Regions from separate parts of the Erwinia sorbitola genome, predicted to be linked through region 1. Evidence: predicted binding sites of a transcription regulator. Region 1 holds the regulator's gene; each other region holds the start of a gene.

What was found. The regulator PurR, encoded in region 1, represses purine synthesis genes. The targets are predictions, from matches to a motif close to CANGCAAACGTTTGCNTG.
Region 2: a site for PurR is predicted at 2,046-2,063, ahead of cvpA (colicin V production protein). Genes of this name have one in related genera too.
Region 3: a site for PurR is predicted at 1,574-1,591, ahead of rbsD (D-ribose pyranase). Genes of this name have one in related genera too.
Region 4: a site for PurR is predicted at 1,490-1,507, ahead of purM (phosphoribosylformylglycinamidine cyclo-ligase). Genes of this name have one in related genera too.

What each region holds. Positions count from the first base shown of each region.
Region 1 covers NZ_CP046509.1:2,056,492-2,059,618, forward strand. Annotated here, with positions in the region: gene punC (purine nucleoside transporter PunC) at 1-309, opposite strand, end outside; gene punR (DNA-binding transcriptional activator PunR) at 424-1,341, shown strand; gene purR (HTH-type transcriptional repressor PurR) at 1,359-2,384, opposite strand; gene cydH (cytochrome bd-I oxidase subunit CydH) at 2,681-2,770, shown strand; gene GN242_RS09230 (C40 family peptidase) at 2,835-3,127, opposite strand, start outside.
Region 2 covers NZ_CP046509.1:1,381,690-1,384,816, reverse strand. Annotated here, with positions in the region: gene purF (amidophosphoribosyltransferase) at 1-1,424, opposite strand, end outside; gene cvpA (colicin V production protein) at 1,461-1,946, opposite strand; gene dedD (cell division protein DedD) at 2,279-3,037, opposite strand; gene folC (bifunctional tetrahydrofolate synthase/dihydrofolate synthase) at 3,027-3,127, opposite strand, start outside.
Region 3 covers NZ_CP046509.1:4,649,154-4,652,280, forward strand. Annotated here, with positions in the region: gene rbsA (ribose ABC transporter ATP-binding protein RbsA) at 1-1,135, opposite strand, end outside; gene rbsD (D-ribose pyranase) at 1,143-1,562, opposite strand; gene GN242_RS21115 ((S)-acetoin forming diacetyl reductase) at 1,741-2,514, opposite strand; gene alsS (acetolactate synthase AlsS) at 2,551-3,127, opposite strand, start outside.
Region 4 covers NZ_CP046509.1:1,208,560-1,211,686, forward strand. Annotated here, with positions in the region: gene purN (phosphoribosylglycinamide formyltransferase) at 1-387, opposite strand, end outside; gene purM (phosphoribosylformylglycinamidine cyclo-ligase) at 384-1,424, opposite strand; gene upp (uracil phosphoribosyltransferase) at 1,669-2,295, shown strand; gene uraA (uracil permease) at 2,484-3,127, shown strand, end outside.

The DNA of each region.
Region 1 (3,127 bases):
CTGAAGGAAACGCATGGCCAGCAGCCAAAAGGCAGACTCTACCCACAGCATGGCCGCACAGCCAATAATAAACAGGCTCAGGCCCATGATTAATACCGGCTTGCGACCGATGCGGTCAGAAAGCGGGCCCCATACCAGCTGGGCGCAGGCAAAACCGGCGAGGAAGATACTCAGGCTGGCGCTGATGGCTCCGGCACCTGTTTGCAGATCCTGCTGCATCACGCCAAATGCGGGCAGGTACATATCAGTAGCAAGGAAGCCCAGCATACTGAGCAGCGCAAGGTAAATCATAAATCCTTTGGAACGCATATTTATTAACTCTTATCAGACAATTTTTTTACGTGTGGAGTTTAATCTCGTGCTGAGTCACCTGTGAAACGTTAATATTAGCGGGTTGCAGTGAAAAATATTGAAGGCAAAAATATGTGGTCTGAACATTCTCTGGAAGTGATTGATGCTGTCGCCAGAACGGGCAGCTTTACCTCTGCGGCGGCAGAGCTGCATCGCGTACCCTCGGCGATCAGTTATACCGTGCGTCAGATGGAAGAGTGGCTGGCAATCAGCCTGTTTGAACGTCGTCATCGCGATGTGGTACTGACAGAGGCAGGTCGTGTTTTTATTGAAGAAGGGCGGGCTGTTATCAAAAAAATGCTCGTCACCCGTATCCGCTGCCAGCAGGTGGCTAACGGCTGGCGCGGGCAAATCAATATTGCTGTCGACCGGATTGTGCGCCCGGCCCGCACCCGGCAGCTGGTGGTGGATTTTTATCGGCGTTTTCCGGATATGGAACTGCATATCATGCCAGAAGTTTTTAACGGGGTGTGGGATGCGCTGGCAGATGGTCGCGTGGACGTGGCGATCGGAGCAACCCAGGCGATCCCGGTCAAAGGGCGCTTTGCCTATCGTGATATGGGAAGCCTCAACTGGCGTTGCGTGGTGCAAACTGAACATCCATTATTCAGTCAGGATGGCCCGTTAAGCGAGGCGCTGATCCGCGAGTGGCCATCACTGGTACTGGAGGACACCGCACGCGCATTACCAAAACGCACCACCTGGACGCTGGATAACCAGCGGCGGCTGGTGGTGCCCGATTGGGAGAGTGCTTTTGACTGCCTGCGCGCCGGTTTGTGCGTGGGGATGGTGCCCGGGCATTTTGCGCAACCGTGGTTGCAGCAGGGGGTTCTCGGCGAACTGACGCTGACAGCAGCGTTTCCTGACAGCCCCTGCTATCTCAGCTGGTCAGAGCAAAGCGCATCGCCTGCATTAAACTGGCTGCTTGAATATCTGGGGAACACGGAAACGCTTAACGCTGAATGGCTGAGTGAACAACCCGGCCTGTAGCCGGGTGGGGACAGAGCTTATCGACGATAGTCGCGGTACGGGCCATCGGCAACGGAGCGGCGCTCAATCAGCGATGGATGAACTTCAATGGTCTGCGGCTCTTCGCGCTTGCTGGTGATGCGATCGAGCAGCATATCAAAGGCAGTTTCACCCAGGCGCTCTTTTGGCTGGTGTACGGTCGTCAGCGCAGGGGTAAAGTAACGCGCGTTGCGCACGTTATCATAACCGATCACCGAAATATCCTGCGGCACGCGCAGCCCCATCTCATCTGCTGCGCAAATCGCCCCCATTGCCATAATATCGCCGCCGCAAAAAATGGCTGTCGGGCGCTGTTTTTGCGATAAAATCTGTTGCATGGCGCGATAACCTGACTCGGGTTCAAAGTCACCTTGCACCAGCCACTCATCGCGCAGGGTGATCCCCGCTTCTGCCAGCGCTTTGAGGAATCCCGCATGGCGACCGCCGCCGGTATTACGCTCAAGCTGTCCCGGAATCGCACCGATATCGCGGTGCCCGCGCTCAATCAAATAACGCCCAGCCAGATAGCCCCCTTCAAAGGCATTATCCTGTACGCTATCGGTGAAATCACCGCGCGACTCGCCCCAGTCCATAACCACCATTGGAATATTGCGATTATCTTCCAGCATGGAGATTAGCGTATCGGGATACTCTGAACACATAACCAGCAGGCCATCAACGCGCTTTTGCGCCATCATCGACAGGTACGCCTGCTGCTTTTGCAGGTCATTATGCGCGTTGCCTAAAATCAGCGTATAGCCTTTGGCAAAGCAGCGGTTTTCAATCGCTTCAATAATCTCAGCAAAATAGGGGGCTTCACTGGATGTTGCCAGCAGACCAATAGTTTTGGTGTGGTTGACCTTAAGACTGCGAGCCACGGCGCTGGGGGAATAGTGCAACTCTTTAATTGCTGCCCACACCGCTTCGCGCGTCTCTTCGGCTACAAAGCGCGTTTTATTAATAACGTGGGACACTGTGGTGGTTGAAACACCTGCGCGCTTTGCCACATCCTTAATTGTTGCCATTAAAATCGTACTCCTGGTGTTATCATAACATCTTGATAACTAATTGGTTAAACGTTTGCCTGGGTACAGCCATTCCTGCCCGAACAGAATAAATTTAGGTGCTGTCTCAAAGGGGCTGGAAGGGGTAGAATCGTCCGTAGAGTGACATGCAGTACTGGCTAAAAAAAAGTTCCCGGGTCTGTTGCGCAACGGAAAGGACGAATTCTAACAAGGCTGCGCGCAGAAAACGAGATTTTTACAGGTAACTGTGGGAAAATATGTTGGCTTACAAATAACAAGGTTATTAAGGAGAGGGGATGAACACTGATATGAAAATGACAGCTATTGCTGTTGTGGGTTCACTGCTGATGATTATTGCGTTTAGTTTTACGGCTGTAATGCACTAAATCCTAACGGGAAGGGGTAACTCTCTTCCCGTATAACCTTTATCTAAATGGCAATGGCTTTACATCAGCGAATGGTTTTAGGCGTCATCATACGGCGCGCGCCGATGTAGTGTTCCTGCCAGTAATCCTCGCTCAATGCGCTGACCTGAATATCCTTCCCGGTACGCGGTGACTGGATAAATTTGCCGCCCCCAAGATAGACGCCAACATGGTCAGCGGTTCCGCGTCCGTTAATACGGAAGAACACCAGGTCGCCTTTCTCTAACTCATCGCGCTTAATCGCAGCGGCATCGCGCAAGTGATACATTTCATTAGCAGTGCGGGGGATCTTGAATTTAACCAGGTCTTTATAGGCGT
Region 2 (3,127 bases), 670 kb from region 1:
TACTGCTGGTCTACATCTTTGGTGACGTAGATACCATCGAATACTGAACACTCAAACTGGGCGATGTCTGGATTCTCTTCACGCACTGCCTCAATCAGATCGCTCAGATCCTGGAAGATCAGCGCATCTGCTCCGATTAGCTGACGGATCTCTTCCACTTCACGACCGTGAGCAATCAGCTCTGTGGCGCTTGGCATATCAATGCCGTAGACATTTGGGAACCGGATTTCCGGTGCCGCAGAAGCGAGATACACCTTCTTCGCTCCGGCTTCACGCGCCATCTCGATAATCTGTTCTGAGGTGGTTCCGCGTACGATGGAGTCATCCACCAGAAGCACGTTTTTACCGCGGAATTCGGCACGGTTAGCATTCAGCTTGCGGCGAACTGCGCTACGACGCTGGTGCTGACCTGGCATGATAAAGGTACGCCCGACATAACGGTTTTTCACAAAACCCTGACGGTAGGGCTTATCGAGAATACGCGCCATCTCCAGTGCAATATCGCAGGAGGTTTCAGGGATGGGGATGACCACATCGATATCCAGATCTTCCCACTCGCGGGCGATCTTTTCACCGAGCTTGGTTCCCATACGCACGCGGGCGCTGTACACCGAGATTTTGTCGAGGAATGAATCCGGGCGTGCAAAGTAAACGTACTCGAACAGGCACGGGTTGCACTTCGGATTTTCTGCACACTGGCGGGTAAACAGCTGGCCTTTTTCGGTCACATACACTGCTTCACCTGGTGCCACATCGCGCAGGAACTCAAAGCCCAGGGTATCCAGCGCCACGCTCTCAGAGGCCACCATATACTCGGTACGGCCATCAGTCATACGACGCTTGCCGATCACCAGCGGACGAATGCCATTCGGGTCGCGGAATGCCACCAGACCATGGCCGATGATCATCGCTACGCAGGCATAGGCACCGCGTACACGCTGATGCACTGCGGCAACGGCGGAGAAGATGTTCTCTGCTTCCAGCGGATCATGCTGGAAACGATCCACTTCCTGCGCAAAGATATTCAGCAGGATTTCAGAATCTGAAGTGGTATTTACATGACGGCGGCCAGTTTCAAACAGCTCTTTACGCAGTTCGTGGGCATTGGTCAGGTTGCCGTTATGGGCAAGTGTAATACCGTAAGGGGAGTTAACATAGAAAGGCTGGGCTTCAGAAGCACTTGAGCTTCCTGCCGTTGGGTAACGCACATGGCCGATACCCATATTACCCTGCATACGTTGCATATGGCGGGCTTCAAATACATCGCTGACCAGACCGTTTGCTTTACGCAGACGGAAGCAATTCAATGCATCAATGGTAACGATGCCTGCGGCATCCTGCCCACGGTGCTGAAGCACCGTTAACGCGTCATAAATCGACTGGTTGACCGGTGCAAAACCGGCGATCCCGACAATACCGCACATATTGACATTTCCTCATAAGCCGCGACCCCGGTGCGATTACCGGGGCAAAAAACTCGACGTGCTTTTCAGGTAATCAAAAAACCACCTGATAATGTAACTGAACTGAGGAACAAGCTGGGACTGCTGCCAGTCCGCACTTTTGGAAAAGCCGGTGAATGTGTCGAGGAAAAAGAGCATCGCTGAAACGATCAGCACGCCGCGTAATGCCCCAAAACAGACCCCCAGCACTCTGTCGGTTCCCGACAGGCCAGTTTTTTCAACCAGCGAACCAATCACGTAGTTAACAATGGCCCCGACAATCAGGGTGGCAATGAATAACACCGCAATGGCGATCCCATTTCTAACCAGTTCGTCTTCAAATCCTGTGAACCAGACGGCAAGGTAGGAGTAGTAATGACTGGCGACAAAAAATGCGCAACCCCAGGTGACGAGAGAAAGAGCTTCCCGAACAAATCCTCGAATCAGGCTAACGAGAGCCGAAAAACTAATTACCGCAATAATGACGTAATCTATCCAGACCATGAACGCTTCCAGTGACCAGGCCCCTGTGTCAGCCTGCATCCCCCTGTAAGCACAGGTGCAAGGGGATACTGCCTCAGTTCGGGGCGAATTCTAACAGAAAAAGAAAACGTTTGCGTAGGGTTTTCCTGTGGTGATTTAAATAAACGAGAACGCTTAAAAAAAACACTTTCGTACGCGGATCTCCTCCGCGAAACACTCTTACGCAATACCTTGATTTGCCTCTATCATCACGCACGACGCCCGGAACGACATGCTGTCAGCTCCGGGCGCGGGGTGATCAAAACTATCGCAATGATAGCCCGTCGCAATAGTCAGCGACGAGCCAGCATTGGCTAACGGGCGGAGTAAGGTTTGACTACCCCGCCGAGACCAGAGATCCCCTGTAACGCGCCAACCGCCGCCTGCATTTTGGCTTTTGAAGCATCCGGCCCGACGTAAATACGGGTGATCTGACCCTGTACCGGCGTGGCTGGAACAGTGAAGGCACGATAACCGGAGAGACGAAGCTGGGCGACGATCTCATTCACTTTCGCGGCGTTTTTCAACGCGCCAAGCTGCACAACCCAGGCCTGCCCTGACGGTGCAGTTTCCGCGACCGGTGGCTTACTCTCTACCGGGGTCTCAACCTTCGCTTCAGGCTTCTCAACCGGCTTCGGTTTTTCTGCCGGTTTCGGTTTTTCTACCGGTTTCTCAATCGGTTTTTCAACTGGCTTAGGCTGCGGCTTCGGTTTTTCCACCACTTTCGGCTGCTGCTGCACAGGTTTGACCGGCGGAGGTGTTACCACCGTTGGCTGATTACGCGACTGCGGCGCAGTAGAACCACTGTCGGCCTGAGAAGAGTTGTCACCGGCGTTACTGCCCGCGCTAATTGCGGCCCCGGCCCCTTCTGGCGGCTGTGCGGGTAGCGACTGCGTTGGCGGCGGCACCAGGTCAGTTTCCTGCTGATCTTCCGGCTTCGGCACCAGCGGAATAGCCGCGAACTCCTCTTTATAGTGTTTCTTTTTACCATCGAGCAAACCAGGCAGGACAATCACACCCAGCGCCACAATGATGATGGTTCCGACTAAACGGTTTTGAAACTTACTTGCCACTGCCGTTCTCCGTTTCCATCGTTTCCATTACCTGCGCCACGGTGTGGAATGAGCCACACACCAGCACAATATCTTGTTCACTCGCCTGTA
Region 3 (3,127 bases), 2.1 Mb from region 1:
TAAAGTCACCAACTGCCAGCTGCTCTTCCGCATGTTTCAGGCGGCCTGCACCGTAACTAAAATAGTTAAGTGCCGTCAGGGACATGTTCTCTTTCACCGACATGCCCAGCACCAGCCCGTCGCGTTTACGGTCTTCCGAGATATAGACGATGCCGTTAGCCAGCCCCTCTTCCGGGGTACGGGAAACGATAGGTTTACCATCCAGCGTAACGTTACCCGCGCTGCGCGACAGAGCGCCATACAGCACTTTCATCAGTTCGGTACGGCCTGCGCCCATCAGCCCGGCCACACCCAAAATTTCACCCTTACGCAGGGTAAAACTCACGTCCTCAACGCCGGAACCGCTGAGATGCTCAACTTTCAGTCGCACCTCGCCCGGTGCTTTATCCAGGCGCGGATACTGCTCTTCCAGCTTGCGGCCCACCATCATTTCAATCAGCGACTCTTCCGTCAGCGTGGCCACTTCACGTTCTGCGATAAACTGGCCGTCGCGGAAAATGGTGACATCGTCGCAGACCTCGAAAATCTCTTTCATGCGATGAGAGATGTAAACAATGCCGCAGCCCTGCGCCTTAAGCTCGTTGATAACCCGGAACAGTGAAGCTGTTTCGGTATCTGTCAGCGCATCCGTCGGTTCGTCCATCACGATCACTTTGGATTCAAAGCTCAGTACTTTGGCAATCTCCACCATCTGCTGGTCGCCGATCGACAGATCCCCCACCAGCTTATGACTACTGAAGCGCAGATTAAGACGTTTCAGCAGCGTATCAGCTTCGGCATACATCTTTTTCCACTGGATACGGCCAAAGCGGTTAACAAATTCACGTCCGAGAAAGATGTTTTCAGCAATGCTCAACTGAGGGATCAGGTTAAGTTCCTGGTGAATAATGCCGATACCCGCTTCCTGAGACTCTTTTGGCCCGCTGAACGTGGTTTCCTGACCCAGCCATGAAAAAGTACCCGCATCACGGGCATAAATCCCGGTCAGTACTTTCATCATGGTCGATTTACCCGCGCCATTCTCACCTACCAGCGCCATCACACGGCCAGGGTAGACGGAGAGTGCCGCACCCGATAGCGCTTTAACGCCCGGGAAGGCCTTATCGATGCCTTTTAATTGCAGTAAAGGTTGCATAACAGCCTCAGAAGGTCACGCCAGCGGTCAGGATGACATTCGCATACGGAGAACACTCCCCGCTGCGAATGACGGCATGACTACGCTGAGTTTGTTGTTTGAACTGTTCGTGACTGACATAACGAATGTCAATGGTATTACCCTGGTGTTGTTGCAGTAAGTCGAGCAGAGCGAGCAGGTCACTAAGAAGCTGCGGATTGTGCTGCTTAATCTCTTCCGCAATGATGGCACTCTCAACCTGCATCTCGCTGGTGACCGCCCTGGCGACCTGTAAAAACGTCGGAATTCCATGGGTGATAGCCAGATCGATGCGCTGCGGCCCCTGTGGAATTGGCAGCCCGGCATCACCAATGACAATGCTGTCGGTATGGCCGAGACGTGCAATCACGGATGAGATATCAGAATTCAGTAAGGTGCCTTTTTTCATTATTCACTCCAGAGCGAAACGTTTCGCTGATTGGCAGTGTAAGAAATGGCCGGGGGAACACAATCACCATGTGCTGAAAATGTGATCGCCATCGAAACGTTTCGCTGACGCTGGGGGAGGATTTGTTTTAAGGCTGAAAATGGCCCTTTTATGTTACCGGTAAAGGGCCAGGAAGGAATTAATTAAAGACCATACCACCGTCGATTAACAGTGACTGCCCGGTCATATAGTCTGAGTCTGGCCCGGCCAGGAAGGCGACGCAGGCAGCGACATCTTCAGGCTCAGACAGGCGGCCCAGCGTGATATTTTTCGCAAACTCTGCGGTACCGTAGCCCAGTGGTTTACCTGCCGCTTCTGAAACCTGGCGATCGATCTCTTCCCACATCGGGGTTTTCACGATACCGGGGCAATAGCCGTTAACAGTGATCCCAAGGTGAGCGAGGTCACGGGCTGCGGTCTGCGTCAGCCCGCGCACGGCAAACTTACTCGAACTGTACACAGCCAGTTCAGGATTACCGACATGTCCGGCCTGGGATGACGCATTAATAATTTTGCCGCCGTGCCCTTCAGCCTTAAAGGCTTTAATTGCCGCCTGCATGCCCCAGATCACCCCTTTAACATTCACACCGTAGACTTTATCGACGATTTCGGGGGTGATCTCTTCAATCAGAGTGGTCGGTGCCACACCAGCGTTATTAACGATGACATCAAAACCGCCCAGTGCAGTACGTGCTTTTTCAACCGCGGCAAAAAATTGCTCACGATTAGAGACATCTACCGTTACAGCCACCGCTTTACGGCCGGTATGAGCGATCTCATCAGCGACCTTGCGAGCGGTCTCTTGATTAAAATCGGCAACGGCTACCGCGAAGCCATCTTTTGCCAGGCGCAGGGCTATTGCTCTGCCTATCCCCTGGCCGGCACCAGTCACCAGGGCTACTTTATTTTTCATATTCTTCACTCCTTGTCGTTGACGGAATTACCACGTTCACAAGATCTGACTGAGATGCAGCTGACCCATCAGCAGATGGTTGTCGGCGTAATCAACCGGTATCGCCACTACCGCCGGCCCCTGCACATCCATCGCTTTACGCAGCGTCGGTTCCAGCATCCCGGCACTTTCCACAGCAAATCCGGCAGCGCCAAAGGACTCCGCGTAAGCTTTAAAATCAATCGGACCGAATTTCACCCCGGAAACCCGGTTATATTTCTTCTCTTCCTGCATCGCTACCATGTTGTAGCACTCATCAACCCAGATGATATGCAGCAGGTTAGCCCCCAGACGCACCGCAGTTTCCAGCTCCATACTTGATTGCAGAAAACCACCGTCGCCGGAAACAGACACCACTTTGCGTGACGGATCCACCAGCCAGGCACCGATGGCCCAGGGCAACGCAACACCCATGGTTTGCTGGCCGTTAGAGATCATGATCTGACGCGCCCGGAAGCTGTAAAGGTAACGGGCGATCCATATATGGAAACTCCCCATATCAACCGTCAGCGTAACGTCACTATTAATAATGTCCTGCATCGCACGTACGATCCGTAACGGATGCAGGGCGAAT
Region 4 (3,127 bases), 850 kb from region 1:
GCCGTTCTCAATCGCCTGGCGATGCGTATGCAGCCCCGGGTATTTCGGTAACAGCGAAGGGTGGATATTCAGCATGCGCCCGGCATAGTGCTGCACAAAAGCCGGGCTGAGGATACGCATATAACCTGCCAGCACCACCAGATCGGGGGCGTAAGCATCCATCTCCAGCATCAGCTGACGGTCGAACGCTTCACGGTCGGCAAACTGCGCGGCAGAGAGCGCATGTGCGGGAACGTTGGCATCACGTGCGCGCTCCAGCCCTCCGGCCTCGGCTTTATTGCTGAATACGGCAGCGATGCTGCCGTTAATCCGCCCCTGCTGGCAGGCATCCAGGATTGCCTGTAAATTGCTTCCGTTACCTGAAACCAGCACGACTATGCGCTTCATGCGTTAATAACCACACGTTCTTCAGAGTCAGAGGCTTTAATCACGCCGATTTTCCACGCTTTTTCGCCTGCATCGGTCATCAGCTGTACCGCTTTGTCGGCGTCTTCCGGGCTGAGGGCAATCACCATGCCAACGCCACAGTTGAAGGTGCGGTACATCTCAAAGCGACTCACGTTACCGGCCTGCTGCATCCAGCCGAAGACCGCTGGCCATTCCCAGCTTGACTCGGAAAGCACGGCCTGGGTGTTATCCGGCAGTACGCGCGGAATATTTTCCCAGAAGCCGCCACCGGTCAGGTGGGCGATAGCATGGACATCGACCTGTTCAATCAGGCTGAGGATGTTTTTCACATAAATGCGGGTTGGTGCCAGCAGATGGTCAGAGAGAGATTTGCCTTCCAGCTGGGTGGTTTCCGGGTCAGTTTTGCTGACTTCCAGAATTTTACGCACCAGTGAATAGCCGTTAGAGTGTGGGCCGCTTGAACCCAGCGCGATCAGCACGTCGCCATCTGCTACTTTGCTGCCGTCAATAATCTCGGATTTCTCAACCACGCCGACACAGAAACCTGCCACGTCGTAATCTTCACCGTGGTACATGCCAGGCATTTCAGCGGTTTCACCGCCAACCAGAGCACAGCCCGATTGTGAACAGCCTTCAGCGATGCCAGTGATCACGCTTGCTGCGGTATCAACGTCCAGCTTGCCGGTGGCATAATAATCCAGGAAAAACAGAGGCTCTGCGCCCTGTACCACCAGATCGTTAACGCACATCGCAACCAGATCGATACCGATAGTATCGTGGCGTTTAAGATCCATCGCCAGACGCAGCTTGGTGCCGACGCCGTCAGTTCCTGATACCAGGATAGGCTCACGGTATTTTTGCGGCAGTGCACAAAGGGCACCGAAACCGCCCAGTCCACCCATCACTTCGGGGCGGCGAGTCTTTTTCACTACGCCTTTGATACGGTCGACTAAAGCATTGCCTGCATCGATATCTACGCCGGCGTCTTTATAGCTGAGAGAGGTTTTGTCGGTCACTGCGAATCCCCACGCGGTTTGCGGTTGGTGTTGTGGCTTGTTTAAGCGCGGCAATTCTAACAGTGCAGGCAAACGTTTGCGAGTGCCTTCTTACCGCGCATTGCGGATAGCTGGAATTTAGTCAATCCTTAGGGGGTTAGCAGGAGATATGCAAAGTATTGCACTAAGTCATATGGCGCTGGGGATAAATGGCGCTATAATCTCGCGATTTTTTTTTGCAGCTTAACACTCCGGGAGTACAAGAATGAAGATCGTGGAAGTCAAACACCCGCTGGTCAAACATAAACTGGGTCTGATGCGGGAGCATGACGTCAGCACTAAGCGTTTCCGTGAGCTCGCATCAGAAGTGGGAAGTCTGCTGACTTATGAAGCCACTGCCGATCTTGAAACCGAGACCGTCACTATCCAGGGCTGGAACGGTCCGGTTGAAATCGAGCAGATTAAAGGCAAGAAGATTACCGTGGTGCCTATCCTGCGCGCCGGTCTGGGGATGATGGAAGGTGTGCTGGAGCATGTGCCGAGCGCACGTATCAGCGTGGTTGGCGTTTACCGCGATGAAGAGACGCTGGAGCCGGTGCCCTATTTCCAGAAGCTGGTATCCAACATTGAAGAGCGTATGGCGCTGGTGGTTGATCCTATGCTGGCAACCGGTGGTTCGATGATTGCCACCATCGACCTGCTGAAAAAAGCGGGCTGTAACAGCATCAAGGTGCTGGTACTGGTCGCGGCACCAGAAGGGCTGGCTGCGCTGGAGAAAGTGCACCCGGATGTGGAAGTGTATACCGCGTCTGTCGATCAGGGCCTCAACGAGAAAGGGTATATTATCCCTGGTCTTGGTGATGCCGGTGATAAGATTTTTGGCACTAAATAAGTTTGCTGCGGGCGAGGCATGCCTCGCCCCTGCGCTGAATCGGGTCGTCCATCGGGGGCGGGCTTGCTCCGTCCCCGTAAATTACGGGATCGCCTGTAGGGGTCAGGCATGCCTGACCCGGTAAACGTTAAACCGGCCGGAGAGTCGGTTTTTTTATGTCTAAGGCAAACTCAAGGGGTATTAACATCATGACGCGTCGCGCAATTGGCGTACACGAGCGGCCACCGCTGCTGCAAACTATTCCACTCAGCTTCCAGCATCTTTTCGCTATGTTTGGTGCCACAGTTCTGGTGCCCATTCTGTTCCACATTAACCCGGCCACCGTGCTGCTGTTTAACGGTATCGGCACGCTGATGTACCTGTTTATCTGTAAAGGGAAAATCCCGGCCTACCTGGGTTCCAGCTTTGCCTTTATCTCTCCGGTGCTGCTGCTGTTGCCGCTGGGTTATGAAGTGGCACTCGGCGGTTTTATTATGTGCGGCGTGCTGTTCTGTCTGGTGGCGCTGATCGTGAAAAAAGCCGGAACCGGCTGGCTGGACGTGATGTTCCCTCCGGCAGCCATGGGAGCCATTGTAGCGGTCATTGGCCTGGAGCTGGCCGGTGTGGCGGCAAATATGTCCGGCCTGCTGCCTGCCGACGGCAGCTCGGCTGACAGTAAAACCATTATTATTTCCATGGTGACGCTGGGCGTGACGGTGTTTGGCTCGGTGATGTTCCGTGGTTTTCTGGCGATTATTCCGATCCTGATTGGTGTGCTGGTGGGCTATGCGCTCTCCTACGGCATGGGCATCGTCGACTGGACTCCGGTAATGAATGCGCACTGGTTTGCGCT